3 regions of the Lactobacillus sp. PSON genome follow, and region 1 is predicted to be linked to each of the others. Evidence: predicted binding sites of a transcription regulator. Region 1 holds the regulator's gene; each other region holds the start of a gene.
What was found. The regulator Rex, encoded in region 1, represses fermentation and respiration genes when NADH is low (regulators of the CRP and FNR family bind a similar motif). The targets are predictions, from matches to a motif close to TTGTGAANTANTTCACAA.

Region 1 (10,931 bases):
AGCGTATTCTAAAAATATGTCAATCGTTTATCACAAATTTTCTTTATTTTTTTGTTTTTTGTATCGTTTTGCTTAAAATTAAGCTAATATATTCAATGATTTTTATGTTAAACGATTGACATATTTTTCATATCTATTTACAATATTTATTAAAAGATACCGCTTACAGATTAATGGAGGATTTTTTATGGAATGGACAAGAGAAAAACGTTACTTACCTTATAATGAATGGGATGCAGACACACTTATGCACTTGCAAAGTCAAGCATCAAGATCTAACTATCAAATGCGCTATCACTTACGCCCTATTTCTGGATTAGTAAATGATCCTAATGGTTTTTCTTATTATAACAGTGAATACCATGTCTTTTATCAGTCTTATCCATTTGGAGCAGTTCATGGATTAAAGTCTTGGGTACACTTTAAATCACAAGATTTAGTTCATTGGGAAAGACAAGGCTTAGCAATTGAGCCTAGCTTCAAGGGTGACTCACATGGAGCTTATTCTGGATCTGCAAAACAAATCGGTGATAAATTATTCATTATGTATACTGGTAACCACAGAAGTGAAGACTGGATTCGTACTCCTTATCAAATCAGTGCTTGGATGAATAAAGATGGTGTAGTTAGTGATAAAGAAATTTTATTTAAAAATCCATCTCATATTACTGAACACTTCCGAGACCCACAAATAATCGAAAAAGATGGAACCTACTATGCCATTTTAGGGGCTCAAGATGAACAAAATAAAAAAGGTCATGTTGATATTTGGAAGTCTCAAAACCTTAAAGACTGGGAAGAAATCGGCTTTTTAAACTTTACTGACGAAGATATGGGTTACATGATTGAGTGTCCTAATTTAGTTCAAGTAGATGACAAATGGGTATTAATTTTCTGTCCCCAAGGATTAAATAAATCTGTTGCAAATTACCAAAACATTTACCCAAATATGTATGTAATTGCAGATGACATTGACTTTGAAAATGCTAAAATGATTAACCCTTCAAAACTTAAAAACTTAGATGAAGGTTTTGACGTCTATGCAACCCAAGCATTCAATGCTCCAGATGGTAAAGCTTATGAAATCAGTTGGGTAGGACTACCTGATATAACTTATCCAACAGATGATGAAAATTGGGCTAACTGTTTAAGTCAAGTTAAAGAACTATCTATTAAAGATGGCAAACTAATCCAAAAACCAGTTAAATCAATTGAATCTATTCGTAAAACTGAAAGCAAATTAACAGATAAGTTAATTAAGAATACTACTAGTGGCCAATATGAGTTAAAATTAACTATCGCTAAAAATCAATCTACTACCCTTCATTTAGCAGCAAACAAAGACTTGAGCGACAGTTTAATTCTTAATATTGATACAAATGACGGTAAGTTAGTTTTAGACCGCTCCAAAGGTAAAAAAGTAGCTGTTGACTATGGCGAAACTAGATCCTGTGAAATTGATTCTAATGAAAGTGTAGATTTAGATATTTTCGTTGACCATTCATTAATTGAAATTTTTGTTAATGATGGAGAACATGTTTTAACTGGACGATTTTTCACTAATCCAGAAAATCAAAAGATCAGTTTTGATAAAGATACCGATTTTACTGGGAAGTTCTGGGAAATGGAAACTATTTTTTAAAGTAAGGTGAAACCTATGGCAGTAAAATTGACTGATGTTGCTAAAAAGGCAGGAGTTTCAGCTACAACAGTCTCACGTGTAATCAACAACCATGGCTATCTTAGTGATAACACTAAGCAAAAAGTTTTTGCGGCAATGGAAGAATTAAACTATCAACCAAATTCACTAGCAAGATCATTGCATGGCAAAAAAATGAAATTGATAGGAGTAATTTTCCCAAGTATTACTAATCCTTTTTTTGCAGAACTTATTCAAAATATTGAAGAACAGCTTTTTGACCAGGGTTATAAAATAATTCTCTGCAACGCTGGCAAAAATAAGCAAAAAGAGCGCGAATATATTAAAATGCTAATGGCAAATCAAGTTGATGGGATTATTGCTGGTGCACATAATTTAGGAATTGAGGAGTATCAACGCCTTAATCTTCCAATTGTCTCTTTTGATAGAAAATTATCAGATAACATTCCAATTGTTTCTTGTGATAATTATCAAGGTATTCAACTAGCGGTTCATGATTTATTGCAAGCTAATTGTAAACACATTTACTTCTTAGGTAACAAAGCTCAAAAAGGAAATCCAACCGATGAACGTCTTGAAGCTTACTGCGATACAATCAAATCTTTAAATCTTGAAGAACATATTTGCTCAACTTCTTTTTCTGATTCACCATTACTTAAAAATATGACAATCCATAAAATGCTTGAAGAAGAGCATCCCGATGGAGTTGTGGCAACTGATGACTTATCAGCAATTTTAGTTTTACAAGAGGCAAAAAAACTTGGAATCAATATTCCAAAAGATTTAAAAGTCATTGGATTTGATGGAACACAAGAAATTCAAACCTACCATTCTGAGCTTTCAACCATTGAACAACCAATTTCAGATATGGCAATTTTGCTTGTAAAATTATTACTTCAAAGAATTGAAAATCCTGAAAAGAAATTTGAGCAAAAGCATTATAAATTGCCAGTTAAACTAATCAAAAGTCAAACAACAGCATAAAAAAAGAAAGCTGATTTTTCAGCTTTCTTTTTTAATCACCAAATCCTTCAACTTTATAAATTCGATTTTTAAGAGTTGTTAAGTCACTTCTTCTGTGATAAGCCACAGTCAAATAGATATTATTAGCATCAAGTACTTGTACACTTTCAAATTCAGTGACATAACCAAGTGAATCAACCGTTTTATCATGGGTTAAATCTGCAACTTCCCAATTATCTGGATTAGTTTCACCCCATGGAATTTTAACAATTTCTCTAGGTTTACCCTCTTTAGCAAGACCCAAAAAATCAGTAGTTGGTCCTAATTGACTAGAGACATAAATATTATTATTTTCATCAATATCATAACCTTGAACTGATTGAATAAGTTCAGAATTAAAATTAGGAACTGCAAATGCACCTAAACAATGCATATTTTGAATATTTACATCATAATTATCTGCTTCTGCTTCATCAAGTGCTTGATTGATTTCATCTAAATCATAAAGAGCGAACCTACCAACATGGTTAACATCAATACTTGCTACTAAAAACTTTTTATAATCTGGTGAAACCGCAGCTTCAAGACGTTCAAATTGAGTTCCCGGAATAGGTACACTATTATCACCATAACCATACCCTGCTCGATTCATATAAGAAAGTCGAGGCAAAGCAGTATTGCTATCAACTTGAAGAGGAGCATTTTCTAAATTTACTCGTGCAATTTGAGTATCCCAAAGAATACTGCCATGTTTTTTAGGTTTAGTTCCAATAAACCAGCGATCTTTTTCTCCAGCATAAGTCCAAGTCTGAGTGTGACCACCTCCCATCCCAGTTAAGTAGACAATAGGATTATCCTCATCAAATACAACATGACTACCATTTGGCTCTGCTCGGTAAACAATAATATCTGTTTGTTTATGAAGCAGCTGCAATGCATAAACATACTTACTGCCAACATCACTTGCTTGAACCACTACATGGTGCAAATTATCAAGTTCATACATTAAACTAAGTTCAACATTTTTATTAATCATAAAATTACGCTTTCTAAAATACCTTTACCTTTATTTTATTAAAATTCTTTACAAAAACAATAAAAAAAGACTGCTTTTATAAAAGCAGCTCTATAATTAATTTTCTTCTTTATCTGAATCCAAAAAGTAAATCAAAGTCTGTAATTCAGTTGCTAAATCAACATTTTGAACTCGTACATCAGCTGGTGCTGAAAGTCTAATTGGTGTAAAATTCATAATGCCTTTTACACCTGCTTCTACCATCTCGTCAGTAGTTTTTTGCGCTTCAGTTGATGGAACTGTTAAAATAGCAATGGAAATTTGCTGATCAGTTAATTGCTTTTTTAAATCATCCATATGATATACTGGCACTCCACTCAAAATTCGACCAGTAATTTCCTCATTTATATCAAAAGCACAAGAAATACGAATATTATTACTACGCTTAAAGTTATAATTAAGTAGGGCTCTTCCTAAATTACCTACTCCAACCAATGCTACATTAGTAAGAGTATCTTGATTCAAAATCTTTTTAAAAAAATTAAGCAATGCTTCAACATCATATCCATATCCACGCTTTCCAAGAGCGCCAAAATATGAAAAGTCACGTCGAATTGATGCACTATCAACTTGAACTGCTTCAGATAATTCTGTTGAAGAGACCTTGTCCTTTCCTTCTTCATTTAAGATAATAAGGTAACGGTAATAAAGTGGAAGTCGCTTAGCAGTTGCTTTGGGGATTTTTATTTTCTTATCAATATTATTCATTTGTGAAGCCTCCATGTATCTCATCTTTGTGAATATTAATCAAGCTTTTATATATTACCTATAATCACACTATATTTGCAAGTATATTTTTCACAATGTTAAGATTCTTACTTAAATTGTACCATTACTTCACAAACAATTACTAGACAAAACAATTATTAGATTATGATAGAATATTTTTAGGTGAAAAAATTATGATTATTGCTCAGGGGCACGATTTGCAGCAACAATTCGGTGCCAATATTTTATTTGATAATGTCAATTTTTCAATAGATTCTAATGCCAGAATCGGTCTTGTAGGTCCAAATGGTGCAGGAAAAACTACCCTGCTTAAAATTATGACCGGTCAACAAGAACCAACTCATGGTGAATTTACTGTTAATAAAAATATTGATGTTGGTTATATTGCTCAGGAAAATGACCTTGATGAAAGTAAAACCATCTGGGATGGTATGGAAGAAGTATTTTCTAGTCTTATTGCTCAAAGTAAAAAATTAGAAAATATGCAAATGCAAATTGCAGAACATCCTGAAGACCAAGAACTTCTCAAGCGTTATGATCAACTACAATTTGATTTTGAACAAAGAGGCGGCTATACTTATCAATCTGATATTAAGAGTATCCTTAACGGTTTTAAATTTCCGGAAAATACTTGGAACAAAAAAATCGGAAGTTTATCTGGTGGTGAAAAAACCCGCTTAGCTTTTGTTAAGCTTCTTTTAAAAAAGCCACCTCTACTTTTACTTGATGAACCGACTAACTATCTTGATATGGACACTTTAGATTGGTTAGAAAGCTTCTTAAGAAACTATTCTGGAGCTATTTTAGTTGTATCTCACGATCAATATTTCTTAGATAATTTAGCTAACCAAATTTTTGAATTAGAATTCGGAAAACTTACTGCTTTTAAGGGTAACTATTCTCAATATAAGGCTGAGCGCGAATTACGTAACAAGCAACAACAAGCAGCTTATGAAAAACAACAAGAAGAAATTAAGCGTGATGAAGAATTCGTTCAAAAGAATATGGTTCGTGCTTCAACAACCAAACGAGCTCAAAGTCGTCAAAAGAAACTTGAAAAAATAGAACGTATTAAACCACCAAAGCATAAAAATAAAGTTCGTATCCATTTTAATAGTGAACGTCCTTCTGGAAAAGAAGTCTTAATTTTAAATGATTTATCTATTGGCTATCCTGATAAAACAATGGTTGAAGATATTTCTTTTCAAATTAATAAAGGCGACAGAGTTGCTATTATTGGACCTAATGGAATTGGTAAATCTACCCTTCTAAAAACTGTAATGAAGCAGCTTACTCCTAAAGCTGGCTCAATTAAATATGGTGCCAGTCTTGATATTGGCTACTACGATCAAGAGTTACAAAGACTTGATCCTTCAAAAACTGTCTTAGATACTATTTGGGATAGACATAAGACAATGCCTGAAAAAGATGTACGCTCAATTCTTGCAAGTTTTTTGTTTACTGCTAAAGATATTGATAAGACTGTAGGACAATTGTCTGGTGGTCAAAAGGCTCGTTTAACTTTAACTGTTTTATCCCTTGAACATGATAATTTCTTATTAATGGATGAACCTACTAACCACTTGGACATTGAAGCAAAAGAAGTCCTTGAAGAAGCCTTAAATGAATACGATGGCACTTTACTATTCGTATCTCATGACCGTTACTTTATTAATCAACTTGCTAATAAAATCGTATCTGTTAGAAATGGTCATGCCAAAATATACGAAGGTAATTATTCATATTATCTTGATGAAAAAGCAAAACAAGCTGCTGGAACAACTCCAAGTGAAGTTAATGAAGAGGCTCCACAAACTTCAACTAAAAGAGTAAGTGAGCAAAAGTTATCTTACCAAGAACAAAAACAGCGCGATTCACAAAAGCGAAAACTAGAACGTGCTGTAGAAAATGCAGAAAAAGAAATTGAAACTTTAGAAAAACAAGAAACTGAAATTCAAAATAAAATGGCTGATCCAGCAATTGCTTCAAACTTTGATAAGTTAGGGCCTCTGCAAGAAGAGCTTTCCAAAGTACAAGAAAAAATCGCTCAAATAAGTGATGAATGGGAAAAAGCTATGGAGGACTTAGAAAATTTTGAATAATAAAAAAGGCAATCAAATGATTGCCTTTTTTATTATTCAACTTATTTTTATAGATTATCCAAATAATCAATAAACTGAGGCATATCTGTAAGTTGTTCAGAACTTAACTCTCGGCAAATCGTATGATCTTCCGAAAAAACATATACCCGATCAACAATAGAGCGAATCTGATTAAAGTGGTGACTCGAAATAATCAATGTTTTACCTGATTGATGCAATTGATGAATAATTTGATTAATCAATGTTCTATATTTAGGTGACAACCCATTAAACGGCTCATCTAAGATAATAATATCTGGATTCATTGATAATACACTGGCAATAGCAACAAGTTTTTGTTCACCACCAGATAAATGATAAGGAACACGATCTTTAAGACGCTCAATTTTTAAAAGCTTTAAACAGTCATTAACTCGTTTATCTACTTCTTCTTGAGTAAGTCCTAAATGCAATGGACCAAATGCTATTTCTTCAGCTACACTTGTATTAAATAATTGAACTTCACTATTTTGAAAAACAAATCCAAATTTTTGATAAAATGGACCAGTTTTAGTTGAATCTTTCAAAAATTTTTTATCAATTACTTGTCCATTAAAAGTATAACTTCCATCTTCAAGAGCATATAAACCAACAATAGTCTTTAATAATGTTGATTTTCCTGATCCATTTGGTCCCATTATACATACAGCATCCCCCTTACCGATTTTCAAATTTACATCATGAAAACCAGTATGAACACCATATGTATAAGTTCCGCCATCTATTTTAATCATCAATTACGCTCCTTAAATTACGAAATATACAATAACCGCAGCCAATATTTCTATTAAGCTCAAATTATCATATTTATTCCAGCTCAATTTCCAGTTTACTACATTTTTATTATTATATCCTCTTAAAGTCATTGCCTGATATAAATCTACAGTTCTTTTTTTAGCAGATAAATAAACTTGTCCCACAATAACACCTAAGACTTTACGATTTACATGCTGTCCAAAAGTGCGTAATTTAATACTGTTTAAAACTTCTTGAATATATATTCCTAATGTGTATACATATTTCATTGTAATATCTAAAGTCAAAATCATTACACTGGGAAAATGAATCTGCTCAAGTCCCTGAATAAATTGAGGCCAAGAAGTAACACTCAAAAATATTGAAATATTAAGCATTATTAAGACGGTACGTGATATAAACAAGCCAATATTATTATCTCTCAATAGCAAGCTAGGTAATAGTACTATTAAAGAAATTAGAACTAATTTTGTTAATTTTTTCCCTATTCTGACAATTACTTTTCCTGGTAAAAATACTAAATGCAATAAAATTAATATAAAAACCATCCATAAAAATACAACTTGAGATGATAATAATATCAAAGTAGTTAAAACTATTAATTCAGCTATTCTCATCCAAGGAGAGTTTTTAGCAGCATAAGCTGGAGATATTTTAGTTAGAGCTTTAATTAAATTAGTAAAAATATTTAAATTATTTTGAATTAATTTACCTTTTGAAAGTTGAACCTTATTTTCTTCCCCAGTATTAAGCCAGGCAGGTAATTCCTTATAATTGTTGACCTGACTGTTTTGGTTTGGATTTATTTGATGAATCATAAATTGACATCAGCACCTTACTAATAAGAAAGAAAATTAATATTGCGGTAACCGCACTTAAAATATACCCAATAGGTAAACTAGTTCCTGGAATCGTATAATCACCAAATAAAGCTGTATACTTTATTCCATGACTCATTCCAGTTGGAATTGTATTTGAAATATGCTCTAATTTTAATCGTTCCAACAATTCTGCATTATCCCATTCACCAAATGCTGTACCTGTTGCAAGTAAACCAATTGGAGATAGAGCAACTAAAGCAATAATAAAGTAAATGAAGTATTTGAGCGAACCTTTTTTAGCAGCAGTTTTTGGTAAATTGTTTTGATAGAGTTCATTAGGAGCAGCCTTTTTAACAAATGCATATACAACATAAGTAAAGAATGCTTCAACCACTCCGCCAACAGCTAAGTGAGCAACACAAAGTGCTGGAATAGTAACTGCTAATGGATATGGATTATATAATGGAGTTCCATTAGACGTATGTGCAATTAACGGCTGAATTCCAAGTTCAAATCCTGCCATTAAAGCTGCTAAATTGATACCACAATACGAGCCTACTATTGCACCTAAGCTTGGATGATTGTGCTTGCGTAAAAAGTTATAAATCCAATATCCCGTAAATGGCATTACAATCGCCATATTAAAGATATTTGCACCAAGCGCTAAAATTCCACCATCTCCAAATAAAAATGCTTGTAAAATCAACGCGACACTTACCGCAATCGACGCGGCATACGGTCCTATCAATATCGCAAGTAGCGTCCCTCCAACAGCATGAAGACTTGTAGCACCGGGAATCGGAACATTAAACATCATCATTAAAAATGATAATGAAGCTGCAATTCCTAACATTGGTGCCAAATCTTTGCGTTGTTTAAGTTCTGTCTTAACTTTTTTCAATGAAATTGCCACAACTGGAGCCGCTACTACGAACATAACTCCGCATGTTGCTGGACTTAAGTAGTTATCTGGTATATGCATTTACTTCCTCGCTTTCAATTGATGTTTATACATCACATTCAATATGATCGCTTTTACGTAAATCAAATTTTGAAAAGTTAAGCAATTTTTCTCTATAATAATTGATAAATTTTAATATTAATTTTCGATTTTTATAAGAACTACTGCTCAAAACTCGCAAAACCATTCCATCTTCTTCAAGAATTGAGATACCATAATGAACATCGAAATCAAACTTATTTAAATATTTACGGAACTCTTCTACTGTTTCTTGAGTAATATTTTCATCAATAATTACTGCTGAATTAAAGTTTTGCTTTCCTTCAAAATAGCCAATTTGATACATTGGATCAATTTCTGGATCAACAATTAAATAGTCGTTATATACTAAGTGTCCATCATAGTTTATCTTTGTCTGCAAGCCAATCTCGCTATATTGAAATGGAGTATCATCTGGTGACCATCCACTTGATAATCCATCAGTTAAGATTAATTTAGATCCTTTTTCCATTTCAATTTTAGTGTTTTGATGATAATATGCATCTTTATAAGGAATTGTTTCATCTTGATAAAATTCTAAAAAAGCATTTTTACCTACATGAATCCTATCTTCTTGGCTTGTTAATTCATGATTTTCACATTTATAAACATATGTCGGAGATTGAGTTGTAACTATTGCATGGCTATCATCTTCAAGTTTGATTTGATGAAGATAATTTTCACCTTCGACATATCCACCACCAGTTGTAATTAAGAAATAATACGGAATATCGTCTTTATTAGGCTGGCGAAATGAAATCCAGGAATTTCCTTCACGATATGTACGCTTAGCAAAACTACGACCATTCTTATTAATAAACTGAAGATCAATTAATCCATCTACAGCTTTATTTTGCATTTTCTAGATCCTCAAGCAATACATCTTTCTTAATCCAATTAATAACACCATCTAAACCTTCATCTGTCTTAAGGTCTGTAAATAAGAAGTTGCCATCTTTACGGAATTTTTCTGAGTCTTCCTTCATTCTATCAAGATTTGCACCTACATATGGTGCTAAATCAGTCTTATTAATAATGAATAAGTCAGATTTAATCATACCTTGACCAGCTTTACGAGGAATCTTTTCACCTTCAGCTACATCAATAATATAAATTGAAAAGTCTACTAATTCAGGACTAAAAGTTGCGGCAAGGTTGTCACCACCACTTTCAATAAAAATCAAATCCAAATCATTGTCAAAGCGCTTTTCAAGCTTTTCAACTGAAGCCATATTCATTGAAGCATCTTCACGAATTGCTGTGTGTGGGCAGCCACCAGTTTCAACACCAATGATTCTGTTTTCATCAAGAACAGAATTCTTGACCATATATTCGGCATCCCACTTAGTATAAATATCATTAGTGATAACTGCCATGTTGTAATCTTTATTCATATGGCGAGTTAGACGTTCAATCAAAGTAGTCTTACCTGATCCAACAGGTCCACCAACACCAATTCTTACTGCACGTTTCATAAAATTATATCCTTTCAATAATTACGACATAAATAAACGAGATTCTTGAGTTTCATGCTTTATTTGAGCTATTTCAAGCCCAGGTGCATTAGCACCTAAGTATGATCTATCAATTTTTTTCACTTGCTTATAAAGTCTTTTAAGAAGTTTAATCAAATCGTTCAAAATTACTTGACCTTCTCTTTGTCCTAAAGGAATCGCTCTAACTGCATTTAAGACTAAAGTAGAAGCTACACTGTAGCCATACATCAAAAATGCATCTAGCAATGGAATCTTCTTATAGTGGGCAAAGATTGAAAAAACAATCGCTG
Region 2 (10,931 bases), on a different contig from region 1:
GACTCATTCTAAAGTATTCTTTACCAAAGTCATAATCAACGTGATCAATATAATTTTGATTTTGGCGTTCAACTGTCTTTTTTAAGTTTTCTACTGGCAAATTAAGCTTTTCAGCTAGTTCTTCAATTGTGTCAGCTTTAATAATCAACCCCTTTTTTATATATTGTTCAACGTCATCAATAAAGGCTTGCTTATTAGTCATGTATCCCGGAAAACCAAACTTAGCACAACCAAGCATATGGAATTGTTTTAACTCATCCGCATAATTATCATCCCAAATCATAGCATATAAGTAACCCGGTTCTTTAGCTGCAGCATTAGAAATAAATTGATATGGTATGGATTCATTTGCAAATCTTTTACCACGAAGATTAACTTTTAAAAATGGATATGAGCCAATCCAAAGCCAATTTTTTGTATTAGCGGTTTGAACATACATATCCTCAGTTTTTGTTCCTACAGGGACGAGTCCCCTATCAAAAATACATTCTGCAGGTTCTTGATCACGTAAAGCTCCAACTTCAAGAGCTGCGGTAATGCCTGTACCATCATTTCTCGGACTATCATTATAAACATTTTTCTTTAATGCTTCTGGATTCCATTTTTTAAGCAATTCTTTATTAGCAGAATATCCACCGGTACACAGAATTACACCCTTAGAAGCCTTAATTTGATATTCCTTGTCATCCTTTGTATCTTTTACAATTGCACCAGTAACAGTATCTCCTTCTTTAATTAATTTAACTAAAGAAGTGCTATAACGAATATCAATATCATTATCTTCCAACCATTTTTTAAACCAATGGGCATATGATACATATGATTTTCCATCTATAGTTGGATCGTTTTCTGTTGGAAATCCTTTATAAATATCCCCCGCTACCATTGCATCAGGTTCTGATCGTATATATGCACCATTAGGCTTTAAAATATTATCTTCTAACCAGTTAACAGTTTCTGAACTATGGTCGGCCCAAATATTTAATAATTTTTGATCTACATTATGTTGAGCAAATGAGGCTAAGTATTCAACTATATCATGTTTATTGATTGAAATACCTGCTCTCTTTTGAGCATTTGAATTAATTGCAGCATTGGATAATCTTAAAGGACCAAGAGTTTCGCCTTTTTCAAGCAAAATCACTTTGGCACCTACTTCACGTGCCGCAGCTGCAGCCATCATGCCAGAATCACCTGCACCTACTACCAAAACTTCTGTATTACATGTTTCGAGGTCATTCCCCATAATTTTACCTCCATTTATTAGTCATTGATGTTATCGCTTACAAGTTATATAGTAACATATAGTAAAAAGTCTCACTTATTGTTTTTGTTATTATTAATAAGATTTTGTTATCAAATAAAAAGAAGGTTATTTATGAACTTAGACCATTTAGAAATTTTTGTAGATACTGTTGAAACACATAATTTTAGAAAAACTGCAGAACGAAAACATATTTCACAGCCTGCTGTTTCTCAAGCTATTAATTCACTTGAACATGAAATCGGAGTTAAATTACTTTCTCGCTCTCGTAGTGGTGTAAAACCAACTCAAGACGGATTAGTATTTTATCAAGATGCTAAGTCATTAATAAATAACTATTATAAAGCCTTACAAAATGTTCAAAGTAATAATGAAGAAAAAGCCAAAGTAACTATAGGTATAACTTCTTCTCCCAATGAAAATCAATTCTTACCACAAATTTTACAACACTATAGTTTTAAACATCCTCATCAAAAAATATATCTTCAAACTTCTAATCATGAAACCTTAAAAAAGCAACTGTTCAATGAAAACTCCGATATTATTCTAACAACAAAAGATGATTTTAAAGATTTAAAACAAGTTAAGTATATTGAACTTACTATAGGCTATTTCTGTGCAGTCGTTCCTAAAACTTATTCTTTGGCCAATAAAACTCAATTAGAACCAGAAAATTTAAATAATACCAATATAATTATGTTAGACAGTAGCTGGTGTCCACCTAAACAGTTTGAACTTCAACAATTAATTACAAAAAACAACTCTAACTTAAATATTAGTTATGTAACCGATGTTTCTACTGCATATTTAATGTGTAAATCTAGTTTAGGCATTAGTATTATGCCCAACTTTATTGCTGGTAAAAGCACGAATCTTGTAACTATAATTCCAATTAAATACAATATCAATCTTAGCTATGGAATTGTTAAACTAAAACCTAATCATGCAAATTGTCTAGATAGATTCATTACATACCTTAAAGAAGGTTTCTTAACTTATCAAAATAAACATTAAAATTAACATCTAATTGAATATGCCTTATAATTTCTAGACTTGCATCTAATAATTATAAGGCACTTCAATATATTACATCTTGTTTCGTTTTTTATTAGTTATTTTAAAGCATCCCTTACAGCCTCTTTAATTGCACGACTAGTTGCTGAAGCGCCTGAAACTACGTCTACATCAATTGAATTAGCTTCTACAATTCTTTTAGGAACTTCTACTAAAGCTTTTTTACCTATATCTTCACTTTCATGATCTTGGATAACTTCCACATTAGTAATTTTATTATCATCTTGAGTTACACGAACAACTAACTTGCCACCAATACCTGCGTCAGATGAACCCAAAGATTGATTATTAGTAAGTTTAATATCTTCAACTTTATTTCCATCTACTAATTCATTTATACCATTATATTGATTTGATGCCTCTTCGTTAACTTCATCAATAGTTGTAGCAGCTTGTTCACCAGCAATCTTGCCCCAAATCAAGCATTCTGCCAAATTACCCCCTCCTTGATATTGATTAGCACAAATACCGCCTAATTCACCAGCACCATATAAGTGAGGAATAGGATTTTGATTAGTATCAAGTATCTCTGCCTTAGTGTTTCTTTCAGGACCACCTTGTGTATTTAATACATTGTAAGTCATCTTAATTGCATAAAATGGACCATTATTAAATTTACGCATTGTAATAATTGGGCGGTTAAATTGAAGATCTTCCCCATTATCAATTGCTTGATTAAAAATATGAACTTGTTTCTCTAATCCATTCACACTTAAACCTGTAATTTTAGCTAATCTTCCAATTGAATCAGCTTTGATAAGTCTATTTTTAATATTTAAAAAAAGCTCCTTATTTTTCTGCATATCTTCAAATTGTGCTTGATCAAAAATAAGATATGGTTTTTCTTGTGTTTTAGGTACTCTCCATTGACTATGATCAAATATATGCCCATGACGATTATTTTCAGTTTCATTAAAGTATCTCATACCATCATCTGCTACCATAAAAATACTTCCATTATTAAGTTCGGACCAACCTAAAAATAATTGTGAACGTTCTCCTTCAGGCGTATCAAATGAAAGTCCATGTAATAATCCTAAAGATTCATAGTTCCACATATGCCATAACTTCGCACCAACTTCTTCCGCCATTCTTATACCATCACCTTTATTGTAAATAGTTCCAAGCGGTGAAAGTTTTGGTACACCTAAATAATTTTGAATCATTTCCTTATTGTTTTCAAAACCACCAGTAGTTAAAATTACACCTTTTTTGGCTAAAACATTAATTATCTGACCATCTTTAATAATTTCAACACCTTTAATCACTTTATTATTAGAATCTTGGATTAAATGCATAGCTCTAGCTTCATACCACACATCAATTTTGTCATTTCGATTTAAAACTTTTTGACGCAAGATTTTCCAAAGTGCTGCATCAAACCAACCATTGTGAACCATTGTATAATCATAAGTTTTATGCCCTTCTAAATTTGGATATTCCTGACAAGCAGAAGCTTTTTTAGCATATGGCATATTAAAATCTTTCATAAAACTAACTGGATCTACATCTAAATATGTCTTAACATATTTAGGAATTTTTACCATGCCTTCTACATAAAGATCTACCATATCTTCAGGTAAACTCATTGGATGAGTTAAACCTTTATAGTATTTTTTAAGCTCATCACGATTATATCCTGTACCAATTAATTGAGCTGAATAACGTGTATTGCCGCCTTCATGACCATATGGAGCAATATCAATAATCAAAACTTTGGCATCATTATCTGCAGCAAATCTTGCGGCAGTTGCGCCTGCTCCACCAAAACCTAAAACAACAACATCATAAACTGCCTTCCAATTATTTTGTCTTAGCATAAATAACTACCTTTCATAATTTAATATTTGTTATCGCTTACAAACTAATTATGTGTTAAAATTCACATTAAGTACAATACTTTTTAATATTAAAAAATATAACTAAACAGTAATAAAATTATGAATAAAGAAGAAAATTTATATGATATTCTAAATTCAATCCAAACCTGTAATACAATTAGTGAGCTTGCAAATAAACTATTTCTTAGTCAGCCATATATAAGTAGAATCATTAAAGATGCTGAAAAGAAATATGATGTAATACTTATATATAGAAAAGAAAGACCTATCAAATTAACACAAGCCGGTGAATTAGTTCTCAATAATTTAAGAAAAATTATTGAAACACGAAATGAATTAAAATATAATCTTTTACCCTATAAGAAAACAGTCGAACACCAAGTGAAGATTGCTTTAAATCAGCCATGGCTAGAAATTAATGCGGATAAATTACTAGAATATCTATTAAAAGAGTTTCCAAATATTACCTTTTCCTTTTATGAAAGAACAACTAATTTAGCCCAAAAAGATTTACTTGATCATAATATTGATATATTTATTGGCAAATTTTTGACTAATAAAGATATTTCATCAATTTATGTAACTCAATCTCAACTTTATATAGTTGCTTCAGAAAGTTCTTCGATTTATAATTTACAATCTGCAGAGCTTAAACGAGAACACTTAAAAGAATTGGATAGTTTACCATATATTAGTCTTACAGATGATTCTTTCTTTCAAGCCATAATTGATAATTTGTTTTTAGAACATGAAGTAAATCTTAACAAGAAAATTAAAGTTCAAAATTCTATTGCAGCTGTAAAGCTAGCAGTAAAAGGATATGGTTTTGCTATTTCATTAAAAGATACTGCTTTAGAAATTGCAGCTAAAGAGAATAAACTAATCAAGCTTATTCATATTCCAGATAATTTATTACAACTTAGTATTGGAATTTCTTATTTAAATAATTCTCATAAATTAATTAAAAATATTACTCAAAGCATTACTAACTACTTTAAGGAGAATTCATTTTTCAATTAAAAGTATAAAAATAGTCCTATTAGATTAATGAAAATCTTGTAGGACTACTTTAGCTTATTTTATACATCATTTAAAAATAAAATTTTATATTTACTATTATAGTTAAATCTTAATGTAATACTCTAACTTAATCTTTAATTTTGAATATATGTTTCCACGCATAGTCCAAAGAATTTTCATTAGAACTAATATCATTTATCAAATTTAAATTAGACCACCATTTGCTAGAATATTTTTTGGAAATCAAAGTATACTTTTTATAGTTATTAATTTCTAAATAAACAAACAACTTATTTTCTTTTTCATCAAAATATATTGCAGAATCAACTATTCCTACATCTACTAAAATATTTTTCATCTTAATAAAATCAAAACTCATATCGTTAAAATTATTAATATGCGTGATTCTTCCCAGTTTGGTTGACATACTTCTTCACTCTTTCTTTTTTGGTATTAGTTTCTATATCTTTGCCATAGCGTTCACGTGTAATTTCATCCAATGATTTGCCGCGAGTATGTGGAGTCCAAATAGTACCAATTACTAATGAAACTAGTAAAAAGATAATCATTAATGTTCCAGCTGCCTTGAATCCCATTCCTGTTAAAATTGATGGGAAAATAATTGACCAAATACCAGCACTACCACGAACTGCAAAGAACATAAATCCTTGTGCACCAGCACGATACTTAGTTGGAAATAGTTCAGTTGACCATAATGAATACCAAGCTTGAGCACCAATACCTGCAGAAATTCCCCACAAAGTAACAAAAGTGATAAGAGCTGGCCAGCCCATTCCAATATAAGCAAGAACTACCCAAGAAATTAAGGCCATAGCTGCCCCAACAAAGAAGAATATTCTATGGTTCCACTTGTCACCAAATTTTGCAAATCCAAAATAACCAGATAACGCTGTAAAGCCCCAAAGTACAGCTTGAAGTAAGTTAGCTTGCATATTTGATAAACCACCTGCTGTTTCATATACATATGGCATAAAGAATCCCATCGCACCTGCAACTAGATTCCAGAACATGTAAACACCAACTAAGAATAGTACTGATTTTACACTTACCATGTTCGAGAAGAGATCCTTATAAGGATGAGTTTTTTCACCGGTTTCTTTTTCAATTTTCTTTTGTTCAACCCATTCTTTTGATTCAGGTAATTTTCTTTGAAGATTCCAAGCAACAAATGCAATAAACGTTAAAATTCCAAATAAAATTCTATTGCCCATTACACCCAATGGCGAGATCAAAGTACCAGCGATAAAAATAACAACGGGTCCTAATGACCAGACAAATTGAGAAATTCCCATATTTTTAGCTCGATTATTACCGCCAGAGCTTTCAGAAATATAAGTCCATGAGGCTGGAACTCCAGCACCTACAGCAATACCATTAATGAGAAATCCTAATAATAGCATTGGAAAATTTACAGAAAATGCAATTAGTAATGTTCCTAACATATAAACAAGCATGTCATAAGTATAGATGATTTTTCTCCCATATTTATCGGATAGATGACCACCAATCAAAGCACCTATAGCTGCACCGAATGCATTTGCACTTAAAGCACCTAACCAGCCAACTTGTACACTATTTAATTTTAAATAAGATGTCCAGAGTGTTAATCCGCTAGCGCCTGCTACAATACTTCCTGAATCTAAAAAGTTAGTGAGAGAAACAGCCCAAGTAGAAAAATTTTTTGTCTTAGCCATATAACTTACTTCCTTACTATAAAATAATCAACTAATATCTTAACAAACCTTACATATTTATTTATACCGTATAATGTAATCGCTTACAATGACACTAAAGCTAGAAAATAGTAACATATTAATCGATTTTTTTAGACAATATTTCTCATGCAATCCACCCCGAATAAAATAACCAGCCAGCAAGTAAAATTGAAAATCCCATTGTAATCCAAGCAACAAGTTTGAATGATAGAAATCTAATACTATATTGTCCTAAATACCCTCCTATAAATAGACCTATTGCCATGGGAAAAGCTTTCATCCAATCTACAGATGCACCAAATATAAAAACCATAAGAGCTACTAAATTTCCTATGGCTCCAACAATATCTTTCATTGCATTGATTGTATAAAATTCATCATCTGACAAATAATTAATAAAAATTAAGTGAATAACTCCTGCCGCAGCACCAAAATAACCTGTATACATTCCACCTATTATCAAACCAATATATGATCCAATAATTCCTAATTTTGACCGTTTCTTTTTCTTTAATCCTTCTTCATTCTTTTTACCTTTATTACTTATAATCAATGCAACACCAGACAACAAAATAAAGAATGGTACAATTCTTTCAAAAACTTTTCCAGGAAATTTAATTAACAATAAACTTCCTAGTACTACACCAAACAACAAAAATATGCAGTATTTTCCAAACTCAAACCAATGGCCCAGCATTTTTTTATAAGATGCTAATAATACACCAGGTCCTGTAAAAATTAGCGCTGCAGTACTTGTAATATTCGCTATAATCGGCGAGCAACCCGCCATTAAAAGTGCAGGATACGATACAAGTGATGCCATACTAGCAACTGCCGATACTACTCCAGAAACAATTCCAGCAAATACTAAAAATATAACTATTTCAACTCCCGACATTTCATTTCACTCTTTCTAAATTAAAAAGAAGACCGAATTTTTCATTCGATCTTCTTTATCTGTTATTTCACCTTAAAGGGTAGTTATTAAAGTTTTCATTTTTGTGTGAGATGATAAACGAAAAACTTTTTCTACTTAATTCTATATTTAATTTTTAATTCAAAAAACCTTCTCTTGGGGTAACATTAAAGTACTTAGCAATTTCTATTAATTGCTTATCAGTAATTTCATTGATACGATTTCCTCCTTGTGCTTGAATCGCAGTAAAAATAGTTGCAGCTTTTTCTACTGTTTCAATTAAACCAAAACATTCATCAGGTGTATCACCTACTGCAAAGATACCATGATGTGGCCACATAACTACTCTAAACTTATTTGCAATCTTTTCAGCAGTATGTTCACCAATAATTGTCGTACCAGGAGTTTCATAAGGAATAATACCTAACCCTTCTGGCAAGACTGGCATACTTTCAGCTTGCATCTTCCAAATAGTCTTTGAGAAGTACTTTTCATCAAGTGGTTGTGTAAATGACATCGCAATTAAATTAGTCAAGTGACAATGCATAACAACTCTTTGCTTTGAATCTAATTTAAGTCTTGCAATATGCGCCATTAAATGAGTTGGAAACTCACTGGTAGGCTTTGCACCATCAATATAGCCCCAAACAATTTCACCTTTTTGACCATCATCACTTATACGAACTAACCCCAGATCTTCTTCAGTATTTTGAAATACATTCCTAAAGTAGCGTCCCGTTCCCGTGACCAAAAAGTATTGCCCTGCCACGGCACTAGCATCAAAACCGAGGTTAAACGTTTTTTTAACTTCCTGAACATCATCATATTCCTTCAATTCTTTTGGAGTAATACGAATACTCATATTACCTCCATTTCGCTCATCCCAGCCATTATCATAACTTTGATGGGTGATATTTTTCATATCTCTAACAAAAATTGAATCGATAAACTTCGCCATTTTTCTTCATTGTCTCCTAAAGTTAATTTCTCTTTAATTGAACATTTACTTCATAATCTTTAAGTTCTTTGTACCAATCCATACCTACAGGAACGTTGTTACGCAAACAGAACTCATCCCAAACTGCACCAAATGGGAATGATTTCAATTCTTCGGTTTCAGCCAAACGAAGTGTAAAGTCATAATGGTTTTCTGCATCCTTCAATTCATCAATTGGAGCAAGCAAACCAAGAAGAAGTGCCTTTTGAACTGAACGAGTACCAATTACCCATGCACCCACACGGTTAATAGTAGCATCGAAGAAGTCAAGACCAATGGTTGTTTTATCAAGGAAATTATCTCTTACTAAAGCTCTCATCATTCTAATCAGCATATCGTTCATTGCAGGCACATGGTCACTATCCCAGTGTACTGGACGAGAAATATGCAAAAACATGCCACGACCAAATTCAAGGAATGATGATAAATAGTCTGATGGATCGACCGCTTCGTGGAAGTGACCAATATCCATACACCAATACTTATCTCGAGTTAAGGCATAGTTGTTATAAAATAGGTGAGAACCTGCAGTATAGCTTTCAATACCAGTACCAAACAGTTTACCTTCGTAACTTTCCATCGTATTCTTAACTGGATATTCTTTCTTGTTAATTTCATCAAGAGATTCAACTAATCTTTCACGTGGTGCTAAACGACTAATTGGCTCATCTTTATAACCATCCATAATCCAGAAGTTATCTACTGATTGTGCACCTTGTTCTTCACCAAAGTAATTAGAAATCGCACGTGCATTCTTACCAACTTGAATCCAATAATCACGTACACTCTTTTCAGGACTAGCTAAAGTCCAGTTTTCCTTAACTTTAGGACTTGAGAAAAATGTTGGATTAAAATCAAGATAAATTCCTTGATTCTTAGCCCAATCTACCCAATACTTAAAGTCTTCCGGTCCAACTTCAGAAACATCCTTTTTTCCATCTGTTACTGCATAAATTTGATGAAGTTGTAATCTTTGCTTACCCGGAATCATCTTGAAAGCTTCTTCCAAGTCACTTGTTAATTCATCAGGAGTCCTAGCACCTCCTGGAAAATTACCAGATACACCAATACCACCTGAAAGAGCTTGATCTGGTGTTAAAAAGCCATGAATATCATCACCTTGCCAACAAGGAAGTGATACTCTAATGTTTTGTAATTTCTTTAATACTTCTTCAGTATCTACACCCACTTCTGCGTAACGTTGTTTTGCTACTTGATATGCTGTTTCTACTTCTTTTTCGCTAACCATAATATTCTCCTTTTAATTCATGTGAAATACTTCATGCAAGTCGTAAGTAACTGGACTTTCATCCGGGTTAACATCCATCAGTTTTGCCATGTAATGCCACCATTCTTTACAACCTTTAGTTTTTGCAATTGCCTTATATTTTTCAATATCATCTACTTCAAGATAGGCAAATAAGGTACCAGTTTTTTTATCTAAATAAATTGAGTAATTATGTGCACCTGCTTCCTCCAATGCTTTTTTCATTTGAGGAAATTTAGTAGGTAAACTTCTGTGTCGCTTTTCATACTCGTCAAAATAGTTTGGATTGACATGCATCATTTGTCCTAATCTGACCGTCATTTAACTCACTTCCTTTTGATTTATATTATGCAAGAAGTCAAAATAGTTATTTAATACTCCTTGATACTTACCTATTTCTGGAATGTACTTTTTAACTTTAAAAGAATTACTAATGATTCTTCTTGCTAAATAAACATTTAATATATCAGCTTTTGTAATCATTTGAACTGTTAAGTTTCCAATTGCAGTTGCTTCATCAGGTCCTGCGTAAACATCAATTCCTGAAATTGTTGCCGTCAATTGATTGAGTAATGCTACATTAGAGCCACCACCAACAATGTTTAAAGTATCAATTTTGTAGCCTAAAATATCATTTAATTTTTGAATTTCTTGAGCATAAAACAATGCCAAATTGGAATAGATTGCCATACAAATTTCACCGAGCGTCTTTGGAATTTTTTGTCCAGTTTCTCTGCAATAAGTTTGAATCTCTTTAATCATGTTCTGAGGATTTACGAAACGCTCATCATTGATATTAATAAATTGTTGAAACGG
Region 3 (10,931 bases), on a different contig from region 1:
CCTAATATTTTAAAGAGTGCTATTGCAGGAGATGGAAACTTTACCATCTTTGGTGATGATTATGATACTAAAGACGGTACTAATGTCCGCGATTATGTTCAAGTAGAAGACTTGATCGATGCCCACATTTTGGCACTTAAGCATGTTATGAAAACTAACAAATCTGATGTCTTTAACTTAGGGACTGCACAAGGGTATTCTAATTTAGAAATCTTGGAAGCTGCTAAGAAAGTTACTGGCATCGACATCCCTTATACAATGGGACCACGCCGCGGAGGCGACCCTGACAGCTTAGTAGCAGATTCAACTAAAGCACGTGAAGTTTTAGGCTGGAAGCCAAAGCATGAAAATGTCGATGATGTTATCGAGACTGCCTGGAAGTGGCACAAGAGCCATCCAAAGGGCTATGAAGACAAGTAATTATTACAAAAACACTGCAAGTTGCAGTGTTTTTTACTTAAAAATATAATAATTTGCATATAAGACCTAATTCTTTGAATCTTTTGATAAAAGCGAATACACTAATGATTGTAAAGAGATTTCGAATCGAGGTGTTTTCCGATGGCTATGTCAACAAGTAACAAAGAAGATGTCATCAAATCTGCAAGAGAAATGATGCACCGTAATCGTGATAATGGTTATATTTTGGAAGCTTTGCAAGATAAATATGGCACAGAGTTTTCTGATGATGAATTAAAGAAATTCATCGCTGAAGCAAGCAAGTAAAATATATTTTAATCTATTGCTTATTCTTAACACTTATCATACTTCAAATCCAATAACTAAAAAAATATCTTTGGCAAATTTTGTCAAAGATATTTTTTCTTCTAGTTCCTAGTTTTATCACATTTAAAAAAAGCTAAAATATATATTTTCAAATTTGTGTGTTCATTCACAAATAAGTGTGGTACTATAGTGTATGTAAACAAATGTAAACGCTTACGAATATTCTAGAGAGGAATAATCTTAAAATGAGTACAAAAGAACGTTATTCAAAAGATGAACTTAGAAAAGCAAATCCTATGTTTAGTCGGGTTCGCGCAACTATTGAAAGTGCTTTTTATGGCAACAACGTACACGAAGTTAAGAGCGTTGCAGAAGCATACGAACTTGCAAAAAAGCAACCTGGTGTTATTGTTACTGATTTGCCAATTTTACATACTAAAGAATTAGGCTTACCAAAAGATGCAAAGCAACTTGTTTACAACCACGGTAAAATTTTAGGTAGAACTGCTAGTGCACGTCACTTTGTCGATGATCCAAAAGAAGATGCTGAAGCTCTTGCAGGTAACCTACGCGAAGATATTTACGCCGGTCATAATCAAAAATTTTTAAAGGCAACTGTTTTAGTTGGTCTTGATCCAACTTTCACTGTTAAAGCTCACGTAATGATGCCAGAAGATCAAGCATTTAACTTACTTTCTTACATTTTAAACTTCCACTTCTTTGATGATGAAGCTGAAAAAATGTACAAGAAATCAAAGGCTTACAATGAACCAGATATTTACTTCTACTTTGATCCAAATACTCAAGACCCAGAATTTCCAAAGGGCTTAGGTGTCTTTGATGCACCACATAACTGTGCTGCTGTCTTTAACCTTCGTTATTTTGGTGAACTCAAGAAAGGTACTTTAACTTTGGCTTGGGCAATTGCTCACCGTCATGGTTATACTGCTTGTCACGGTGGTGAAAAATCATTCCACTTTGATGATAAAGATGATAAAGTATTTGCCTTTTACGGATTATCTGGTTCTGGTAAATCAACCTTAACCCATGAAATGTACGATGGTAAATATGACATTACTGTTTTACACGATGACGCATTTATTATTTCACGTGAAGATGGTTCTTCTGTAGCACTTGAGCCTTCATATTTTGACAAGACCCACGACTATCCAGCAGGTCACCATGAAACTAAGTACTACACTACAATTATGAACTGTGATGTTACTCAAGATGAAGATGGTAAGAAGGTAATCGTTACTGAAGACCTCAGAAACAACAACGGTCGTGTTATTAAGACTCGTTACACCAGTCCTCACCGAGTAGACTTTGAAAAGTCTCCAATTACAGCTTTATTCTGGATTATGAAAGATGGTTCACTTCCACCACTTCTTAGAATTGATGACCCAGTTTTAGCAACTACTATGGGTTGTACTCTTGCAACTAAGCGTACTAGTGCTGAAAACTTACCAAAAGGCTTTGACATGAATACTTTGGTAATTGAACCATTTGCAGACCCATTCCGTGCCTATCCTGTAAGTGGTGATTACCGCGACTTCAAAGAATTATTTACAAAGCGTGGTGCTCAATGTTACATCTTAAACACTGATGCATTCATGGACAAAGATATTCCTAAGGAAGTTACTAAGAAGATTGTTGAAGACTTAGCTAATGGCACCATCAAAGATAGCGACTGGAAACAATTTGGCAATTTCAAGGGTGTTCAATACTTACCAATTGATGGTTATGAAGTACACCTTGAAGACCCAGAATACCAAAAGACCTTAGCAAGAAGAATGCAAGATCGTTTGGACTGGCTCAATAAGTATGATGAAGAACATCCAGAAACTCCAATCCAAGAAGAAGCTAAAAAGACCTTGGAAGACATTATCAAGGAATTAAGTTAATATTTAAAATTAGTAAGATCCATAATAAAAATCATCAGACTATTTTTTCAATCTGATGATTTTTTGTTTACTAATTTAATTCATTTAAAATTTTTGCAATTCCATCATGGTCATTATCTAAAGTTACAGTAGAAAACTTTCTCTTTAAATCTTTAGGTGCATTCCCCATTAACACTGGATGTCCTACTACATTAAGCATATCTTCATCATTAAAGTTATCTCCGAATGCCCAAGCATCTCTAAGAGAAATATCAAATTCTTGACAAATTGCCTTAACTCCCTCACCTTTATTGACGCCCTTGAGCATTATTTCCAATAAATGTGGAGCTGACTTTACAAAATAAAGCTTAGGATACTTTTGTATTAATTCATCTTGAATAACTGCTAACTCTTCAGCTTTTCCCATTACTAGAATCTTATGCACGCCTTTTAAATTTTTCAACTCACTTAGATTGCTTTCAAGCGGCTGAACTTGTACAGTTTCAGATTCAGCTTTAACTAAAGGATTATTCTTATCATTAACAAACCAATCATATCCTGAATAAACATTCCAAACACAATTACTTTGTTTTTGATCAATATAATTGCAAATTTCAACTGCAATAGCAGTTTTCATAAATTTAGAAATCAAGACTTGCCCTACTTCATCAACTACAAGTGCTCCGCCTAAACTAACCATTGGCAATATTGTTGCAACAGAATCTGTTGCTGTTTTTATTGCTTTAATATTTCTTGCTGAAACTGGTATAAATGGATTTCCCTTAATAATTTGTCTACGAATTGCATCTCTAGTCTCTTTTGAAACAATCAAATTTGAATTAAGCAAAGTCCCATCAATATCTGAAAAAATCAATCGTCTTGTCATAATTATCACCACCTTTATTGTAACAAACCTAAAAAATAGCCGCATCCCCATAGAGATACGGCTATTTTCATAAGATATATTCAAAATTTGCGATTTATTTCCTGGGAAATTATTTTATATTTTTCCCTCGTAGCAATCATTCATTAAGCTTTCAATCTGACTAATAAGCGGTGCAACCGGGTTGGTCACTGTGTTTTGATCACCGTAAGCTTCAACAGCAAGGTCATTAACTTTCTTATCAAACTCGCTCTTATCAACACCATACTCTTTAAATGCAAGTTTAATATCAACCGAATGAGCTAAATCAATAATCTTTTGTACTAATTTTTCAACTAACTCATGATCATTTTTACCAGTTAAACCAAGCGCACGAGCAATATTAGCATAGTCACTTTCTGCACGATAAACAGAATAATGAGGCCACATAGCAAGCTTTTCAGGACGTTTTGAGTTAAAGCGGATAACTTGAGGAAGAGCAATTGCATCACTAACACCACTTGGAATATCAAAAGTTGAACCTACAGTGTGGGCAATTGAGTGGCCTAAACCAAGAAAGGCATTTGAATAAGCCATTCCAGCAATAGTAGCTGCATCATGCATTCGTTTTCTAGCTTCCATATCACCGTCATAAGAAGGTTTCAAGTTTTCAAAAATTGTTTTAATAGCTTCAAGTGACCAGCCACGAGTAAAGTCTGTTGCCATTGTTGAAACATAACTCTCAATTGCATGTCCTAGTGCTTCAAAGCCAGACCAAGCAATCAAACGCTTAGGCAAATTTTCAACGAATTGATCATCAACTATGGAAACATCTGGATTTAATGCATAATCACATAAAGTGTGTTTAATTCCAGTTTTAGCATCTTTAATAATAGCAATCGGAGAAACTTCAGAACCAGTTCCAGAAGTAGTTGGAATACATACCAACTTTACATCATTAGTCTTTGGGAAGCGAACCACACGTTTTCTAATATCTAAGAACTTTTGATAAGCTTCTTCAAAACTCATCTCAGGATTTTCATAGAATAAACGCATTGCTTTGGCTGCATCCATTACAGAACCACCGCCAATTGCTACGATAACATCTGGTTTAAAGATCTCCATTCTATGAACACCATCTTTAATAACATCAGTTGATGGATCAAGTGTAACAGCTTTAAACACTTCGTATTCTTTTGTACCACGACGCTTAGAAATTATATCAGTAATTTCGTCAGCAAATCCTTGATCTGCTACACCTTCATCAGTAACGATGAAGAAACGGTGTGCATCTGGCATATGACGTAAATAGTTAGCTGCATTATGTTCAAAATAAGTCTTAGCCGGCACCTTTACCCATTGCATATTATCACGGCGCATTGCTACAGTCTTAATATTAAGCAAATCCATAGCTCCAATATTATGTGAGAATGTATTTGCTCCATAAGAACCAGTTCCCAAAGTTAATGATGGAAGCATATTGTTATAAAGGTCACCAATACCACCAAGTGCAGCAGGAGAATTTACCAAAATGCGGCAGGCATCCATTTTCATTGCAAATTTTTTAATAATTTCATTATCACTTGAATGAATACCTGCAGTGTGACCACGACCGCCGTAATTAAGAAGGTCAGTACAAATCTTAAACGCATCATCATGATTTTTAGCACGATAAAGAGTAAAGACTGGTGACAATTTTTCAGCTGATAATGGAAAATCACGCCCAACACCCTTATATTCTGCCACAATCACTTTAGTATCTCGTGGAACATCAACTCCGCAAAGCTTTGCAATATCATATGCACTTTTACCTGCTACTGGTCCTGCCACAGTACCGCGACGAGGATCAATAAAATGCTCTTCAAATTTCTTAATTTCATCTTTATTCAAGAAATAGCAGTTCCACTTTTTAAACTCTTCCTTTACTTTGTCATAAATTGAATCATCAACTACAACAGAGTTTTCTGAAGCACAAACCATTCCATTATCAAAAGTCTTAGATAATACAATATCATAAACAGCACGGTCGATATTGGCACTTTTTTCAATGTAAGAAGGACCATTACCAGGACCGACACCAATTGCAGGTTTACCAGATGAATAAGCTGCTTTTACCATTCCTGGACCACCAGTTGCTAAAATTGTTTGAACTCCAGGATTAGTCATCAAGTCATTAGTTGCAGTTAAACTTGGTTCTTCAATCCATTGAATTGCATCCTTTGGTGCACCTGCAGCAACAGCTGCTTTTTGTAAAATTTTCCCCGTTTCAACACAACACTTTTGAGCTTGAGGGTGAAAGCCAAAAATAATTGTATTTCTTGTCTTAAGAGCTAGCATTGTTTTAAAAATGACTGTAGAGGTTGGATTCGTTACAGGAGTAACACCAGCGATAACACCTTTGGGTTCAGCAATTTTTACTAAACCTTGTTCTTTATCTTCTTCAATAATACCTACTGTTTTTTCATGACGAAGTGAGTTCCAAATATTTTCACTAGCATACATGTTCTTAGTAGTTTTATCCTCTAAAACGCCACGACCAGTTTCTTCTACTGCCATCTTTGCTAAAGGATATGCATTTTGTTCACCTGCAGTCGCAATTGCTTCACAAATCTTATCAACTTGTTCTTGAGTAAAGTTTGCCATTTTATCTAAAGCAACATGTGATTTTTTCACCAAGTTGTCAACCATATCATAAATTTGTTGATTTTTCTGTTCTTCTGTTAAAGTTTGCTTTTGTTCTTTTTTAGCCATTCTCTATTACCTCTAAGACTAACTAGTTATTGTGAACTTCTTTACAATCTTTACTATAGCACTTAATAAAAAAATGTAAATGCTTAAATCCTTTAAAAAGCAACTGCACAAGCACAACTACTAGGAGCTAATGTTTATCATTCCAATATTGTAAGCGCTATTATTTATATTTGTTTGTGAATTAACAAACTTTTCGTAAGTAAAGTTATTTCATATTTCAGAATACTTAGGAATTATTAAGATTTTTAGAATTTCTTAAAAAATCAATCTAAATATAGCAGCTTTTTTAAGTAATGGTAAAATACTATTAAACATAATTTTATGGGAGCGATTGAATGACAAAAAAGGATTCACAGAATAATACTGGATATAAGCGTACTTTAAGTAATGCTCATATTCAGCTAATCGCCTTGGGCGGAACAATCGGTACAGGATTATTTCTTGGTGTAGGTGACAGTATCCACCAGGCAGGTCCTAGCGTTATTCTAATTTATATCATTGTAGGTCTTTTCCTATTCCTATTGATGCGTGCATTAGGCGAACTTATTATGTCTGATTTAAACAAGCACACATATATTGATTTTATTGAAAAATATTTAGGAAAAAATATCGGTTTTATTACTGGTTACTTATATTGGTTAAGTTGGATTACTTTAGGTATGGCTGAAACTACAGCATTAGGAATTTATTTTCAATATTGGTTTCCTAACCTAAAGCCGTGGATCCCAGGACTGATTACAATTATTGTTTTATTGATTATTAATCTTATTTCCGCAAAAGTTTTTGGAAACTTAGAATTTAGTTTTGCAATTATTAAAATCGTAACAATTGTAGCTTTTGTTCTTTTAATTGGCTATTTATTGATAACTGGTGGTAAAACTACATTTGGTCCAATCACTTTTGAAAATCTTTCTGATAATGGTGGCTTCTTTGCCCGTGGTAGCAAGGGATTTTTCCAAGGATTCCAAATGGTTATCTTTAGTTTTATTGGTGTTGAATTAGTAGGGTTAACAGCAGCTGAAGCAAAAAATCCAAAAGTTACTTTAAAAAATGCTATCAATGAATTGCCGGTTAGAATCATTTTATTTTATGTTTTAGCAATTTTAGCAATTTTGCTTGTTATTCCTTGGTCTAAAATTTCTACAAATTCAAGTCCATTTGTGCAAGCATTAGGTGCAACTGGAATTCGCAATGCTAGTTCTATTATTAATTTTGTAGTTATTTCTGCAGCTGTTTCTTCTACAAATAGTTTTTTATATAGTGCAGGTAGATTGCTATTTTCCGTTACTTATGATGGAAAAGGAACATGGAACCAAACCTTTGGTCACTTATCACATAGACAATTGCCACAAAATGGTTTGATTTTATCTGCAATTTTAATGGGACTTGCACCGTTAATCACTTTAATTATTGGAGATCAAGCATTTAACTTTATTTCATCAACTTCAACTAGTATGTTTCTTATTATTTGGTGCTTGATGACTTTAACTCATATGGCCTATCGCCGAAAAACTCCAGAAGATCAATTGAGCGATTATAAAATGCCAGGATTTCCATATCTAGATTATTTAATTTTAGCATTCTTTATTTTAATGATAATCTTACTTTTAGTATTGCCAAGTCACCGAATTCCGATGATTGCCGCAATGATTATCTTTATTGTGCTTTATACAATTAGTAAAATTTGGGATAAAGAAAAAAATATGTAAAAAAATAAAGCTTGTAGTTCACACAAGCTTTATTTTTATTTGTTAAAAAACACATTATCCTTTACAGATTGTTTTACTACACTTCCTGGGGCAATTTTTGCATCCCTCCCAATTACTACTCCTGGATAAATGATACTGCCAGAACCAATTTTGGCACCTTTTTTAATTATAATTTTTTCAGTATACAATGTAGGATCTGCACTTAAGATTTGCACTCCACTTCCAATCTGAACATTATCATCTATTTCAATTTCACCTTCATCGACTAACATAACATTTGAATTTATAAAAACATTCTTACCAATCTTAATATTTCTGCCAAAATCAGTATAAAAAGGCAGACGAATTTCAGTTGAAGATGGTACTTTTTTACCAATGATTTCTCCAACTAATTGATTAATCTCACATTTGCAATGACGCTCTGTATTTAAATTTTGTAGTAAGCGCTGATTTTGGGCAATTAATTGCTGATGTATGTCTTTCATTTTATTATTCTCTCTTCTTTATTATTTCTAGAATTAAGTTTAAAATGTAAAACATACAATGTAAAAAACTTATTAATTATGTTAAAGGATAACTAAAATTTATAGCAATCATGGAAATTAGAGTATTAAATTATTTTTTAGCAACTGCCCAAGAATTGAATATGACGAGAGCTGCGGAAAAGTTGCTTGTTTCTCAACCAGCACTTTCAAGACAAATTGCAGATTTAGAAGATGAGCTTGGGGTTAAACTTTTTGAAAGGCATCCTCGCCAATTAACGCTTACTCCAGCTGGTCAATATCTACAAGAGCAAGCTCGTGAAATTATTAACTTATCTAATAAAACTAAAGAAAATTTACGTTCTTCAGCAGTTATCAGTGGCGATTTAACAATTGGAGCTGGTGAAAGTGCTGGTATGCAAAGAATTATGAATATTGTCAGCAATATCATTAAAGATTACCCTACAGTCAAACTTCATCTCTTTAGTGGAGATTATACTATTACTGAAAAGCGTTTAAATCATGGCACATTGGATTTTGCTGTAATAATGGGTGACTTGCCGGTAACTAATTATGAATCTTTAAAACTCCCTGAAAAAGACGTCTGGGGAGCTTTAATAGCTAATGATGATCCTTTAAAAGACAAAGACTTTGTTACAGCTAAGGATTTAATTAATCGACCAATATTAACTTCTGCTCAAGCCAAAGATAGAAATTTATTTCAAAATTGGTTTGGTAACTATTACAAGGATATTAATATTATTGGTGACTATAACTTAATTTATAATGCTTCACTAATGGTAAAGAATCATGCCGCAACAGTTATAACTTTCGACAAGTTAGTAGATGTTTCTAAAAACTCTGGACTCCTTTTTAAGCCACTAAAACCTGCAATGACATCACCAATTACTATAATTTGGAAACACGAAACTCCACTTTCACCAGTAGCTCAACTTTTTATTGATAGGATTCGCGCATCTATATCTGAAGATTAAAAAACCTTCCTGAAAATTCAGGAAGGTTTTTATTTTATTTTTTATGATGAGTAAAACGTTGTTTTAATCCTTGCCAAAGACTAAGTGAGCGTCTCATATGATCAGATGGAATATATTTATTAATTGCATGAAGAGTCTGTTTAGGATCTCTTGCTGCAAATATAAAGTTTCCGTTTTTCTTAGTTCGAATCTCAAATCGAGGAATATATTTTCCACCAAATTTAACATCCGCTACCACATATGTGACCTCATCCCATGGAATTTGAACAAAATCACCAATGTTTTTCTCATTATAAAATTCAAATGCTTTATCGCCAATCATAATTTTTCCATAAGATGGAACTCCTCTAAACCAAGTTCCATTTTTAGTTAGATCGACTTTTGTATTAATTGACTTAACCATTTTTGATTAAAGAATGTGCCATACGTGGAAGAGAACACCAACTACGAAAATACCAATAATAATCCAAATTGGTGAAACTTTCTTCTTTAATAACCACATACATAGGAAGGTAAGAAGAAGACCTGCTAAACCTGGAATTAATTGATTCAAGTTATCTTGCAAAGTAGTAGTCTTAGTCTTAGTTAAAGACATACCGTCTCCTTTGTTCCATTGAAGAAGGGCTTGTTGAATACCTTCAGCACCCTTTGGCAATTTATCCCATTCAATGTAACCACCCTTTTGAATAGGAGTTTGAGAAACAATAGGTGTGAACTTGATGTTTACCCAACGTTCAATTAAGGCACCTAAAACGAACATACCCATCATTGAAGCACCACGGGTTACTTTTTGGAGAAGACCACCTGACATATCGCTAGTAATAGCAGAACCTGCTTTATAGCCAAATTCTTGAGTATACCATAAGAATGCAAGTCTAATAATGTTCCATAATACAAAGAACAAGATTGGGCCAAGTACATTACCTGTTAAGGCCATTGAAGCACCTAAAGCACCCAAAATTGGACGTACAGTGTACCAGAAGACTGGGTCACCAACACCAGCTAAAGGTCCCATCATACCAACTTTAACACCTTGAATTGCTTCATCTTCAACATCTGCTCCATTAGCTTTATCTTCTTCTAAGGCTAAAGTAACACCAAGAACAGGTGAAGCTAAGTATGGGTGAGTGTTAAAGAATACTAATTGTCTTTGTAAAGCTTTAGACATATCGTCTTTATTTGGATAAAGCTTTCTCAATGCAGGGATTAATGAATAAGCAAACCCACCGTTCTGCATTCTTTCATAGTTCCAAGAACCTTGAAGGAATTGTGAGTGCCACATAACATTGAAGCGGTCGGCTTTTGTTAATTTTAATTTTTTATCAGCCATTATAAAAATCCTCCTCTATTGGTCTTTTTAATAGTCGTCAATAATATCGCCAAGTGGATCACCAGTTCCAGCATCACCTGAGTTTGAACCGCCTTTACCACCTTTGGCTTCAAGTGCTAAGTACATCAAAGCCATTGAAAGACCGATAGCACCAAGAGCAATTAAAGTTAAGTCCTTAACTGCAGCTAAAGCA

Region 2: ACTHPI_RS02375 (FAD-binding protein) is a predicted target of Rex. The motif match lies at 4,209-4,226, and genes of this name have one in related genera.
Region 3: adhE (bifunctional acetaldehyde-CoA/alcohol dehydrogenase) is a predicted target of Rex. The motif match lies at 6,252-6,269, and genes of this name have one in related genera.

The regions. Positions count from the first base shown of each region.
Region 1 covers NZ_JBQXFW010000008.1:181,741-192,671, reverse strand. The annotation lists gene ACTHPI_RS08570 (sucrose-6-phosphate hydrolase) at 188-1,642, shown strand; gene ACTHPI_RS08565 (LacI family DNA-binding transcriptional regulator) at 1,658-2,644, shown strand; gene ACTHPI_RS08560 (class III bacteriocin) at 2,676-3,659, opposite strand; gene ACTHPI_RS08555 (redox-sensing transcriptional repressor Rex) at 3,756-4,406, opposite strand; gene ACTHPI_RS08550 (ABC-F family ATP-binding cassette domain-containing protein) at 4,601-6,529, shown strand; gene ACTHPI_RS08545 (energy-coupling factor ABC transporter ATP-binding protein) at 6,577-7,302, opposite strand; gene ACTHPI_RS08540 (energy-coupling factor transporter transmembrane component T family protein) at 7,315-8,142, opposite strand; gene cbiM (cobalt transporter CbiM) at 8,093-9,127, opposite strand; gene ACTHPI_RS08530 (urease accessory protein UreD) at 9,153-10,004, opposite strand; gene ureG (urease accessory protein UreG) at 9,994-10,620, opposite strand; gene ACTHPI_RS08520 (urease accessory protein UreF) at 10,642-10,931, opposite strand, start outside.
Region 2 covers NZ_JBQXFW010000003.1:106,964-117,894, forward strand. The annotation lists gene ACTHPI_RS02365 (FAD-dependent oxidoreductase) at 1-1,246, opposite strand, end outside; gene ACTHPI_RS02370 (LysR family transcriptional regulator) at 1,379-2,278, shown strand; gene ACTHPI_RS02375 (FAD-binding protein) at 2,377-4,158, opposite strand; gene ACTHPI_RS02380 (LysR substrate-binding domain-containing protein) at 4,279-5,199, shown strand; gene ACTHPI_RS02385 (L-rhamnose mutarotase) at 5,327-5,626, opposite strand; gene ACTHPI_RS02390 (MFS transporter) at 5,592-6,914, opposite strand; gene ACTHPI_RS02395 (sulfite exporter TauE/SafE family protein) at 7,060-7,833, opposite strand; gene rhaD (rhamnulose-1-phosphate aldolase) at 7,988-8,809, opposite strand; gene ACTHPI_RS02405 (L-rhamnose isomerase) at 8,832-10,097, opposite strand; gene rhaM (L-rhamnose mutarotase) at 10,110-10,436, opposite strand; gene rhaB (rhamnulokinase) at 10,437-10,931, opposite strand, start outside.
Region 3 covers NZ_JBQXFW010000014.1:281-11,211, forward strand. The annotation lists partial or broken gene ACTHPI_RS09255 (NAD-dependent epimerase/dehydratase family protein) at 1-420, shown strand, start outside; gene ACTHPI_RS09260 (hypothetical protein) at 562-726, shown strand; gene ACTHPI_RS09265 (phosphoenolpyruvate carboxykinase (ATP)) at 972-2,630, shown strand; gene ACTHPI_RS09270 (Cof-type HAD-IIB family hydrolase) at 2,701-3,495, opposite strand; gene adhE (bifunctional acetaldehyde-CoA/alcohol dehydrogenase) at 3,610-6,222, opposite strand; gene ACTHPI_RS09280 (amino acid permease) at 6,558-7,931, shown strand; gene ACTHPI_RS09285 (DapH/DapD/GlmU-related protein) at 7,967-8,416, opposite strand; gene ACTHPI_RS09290 (LysR family transcriptional regulator) at 8,527-9,408, shown strand; gene ACTHPI_RS09295 (DUF956 family protein) at 9,443-9,811, opposite strand; gene ACTHPI_RS09300 (PTS system mannose/fructose/sorbose family transporter subunit IID) at 9,818-10,738, opposite strand; gene ACTHPI_RS09305 (PTS mannose/fructose/sorbose transporter subunit IIC) at 10,766-10,931, opposite strand, start outside.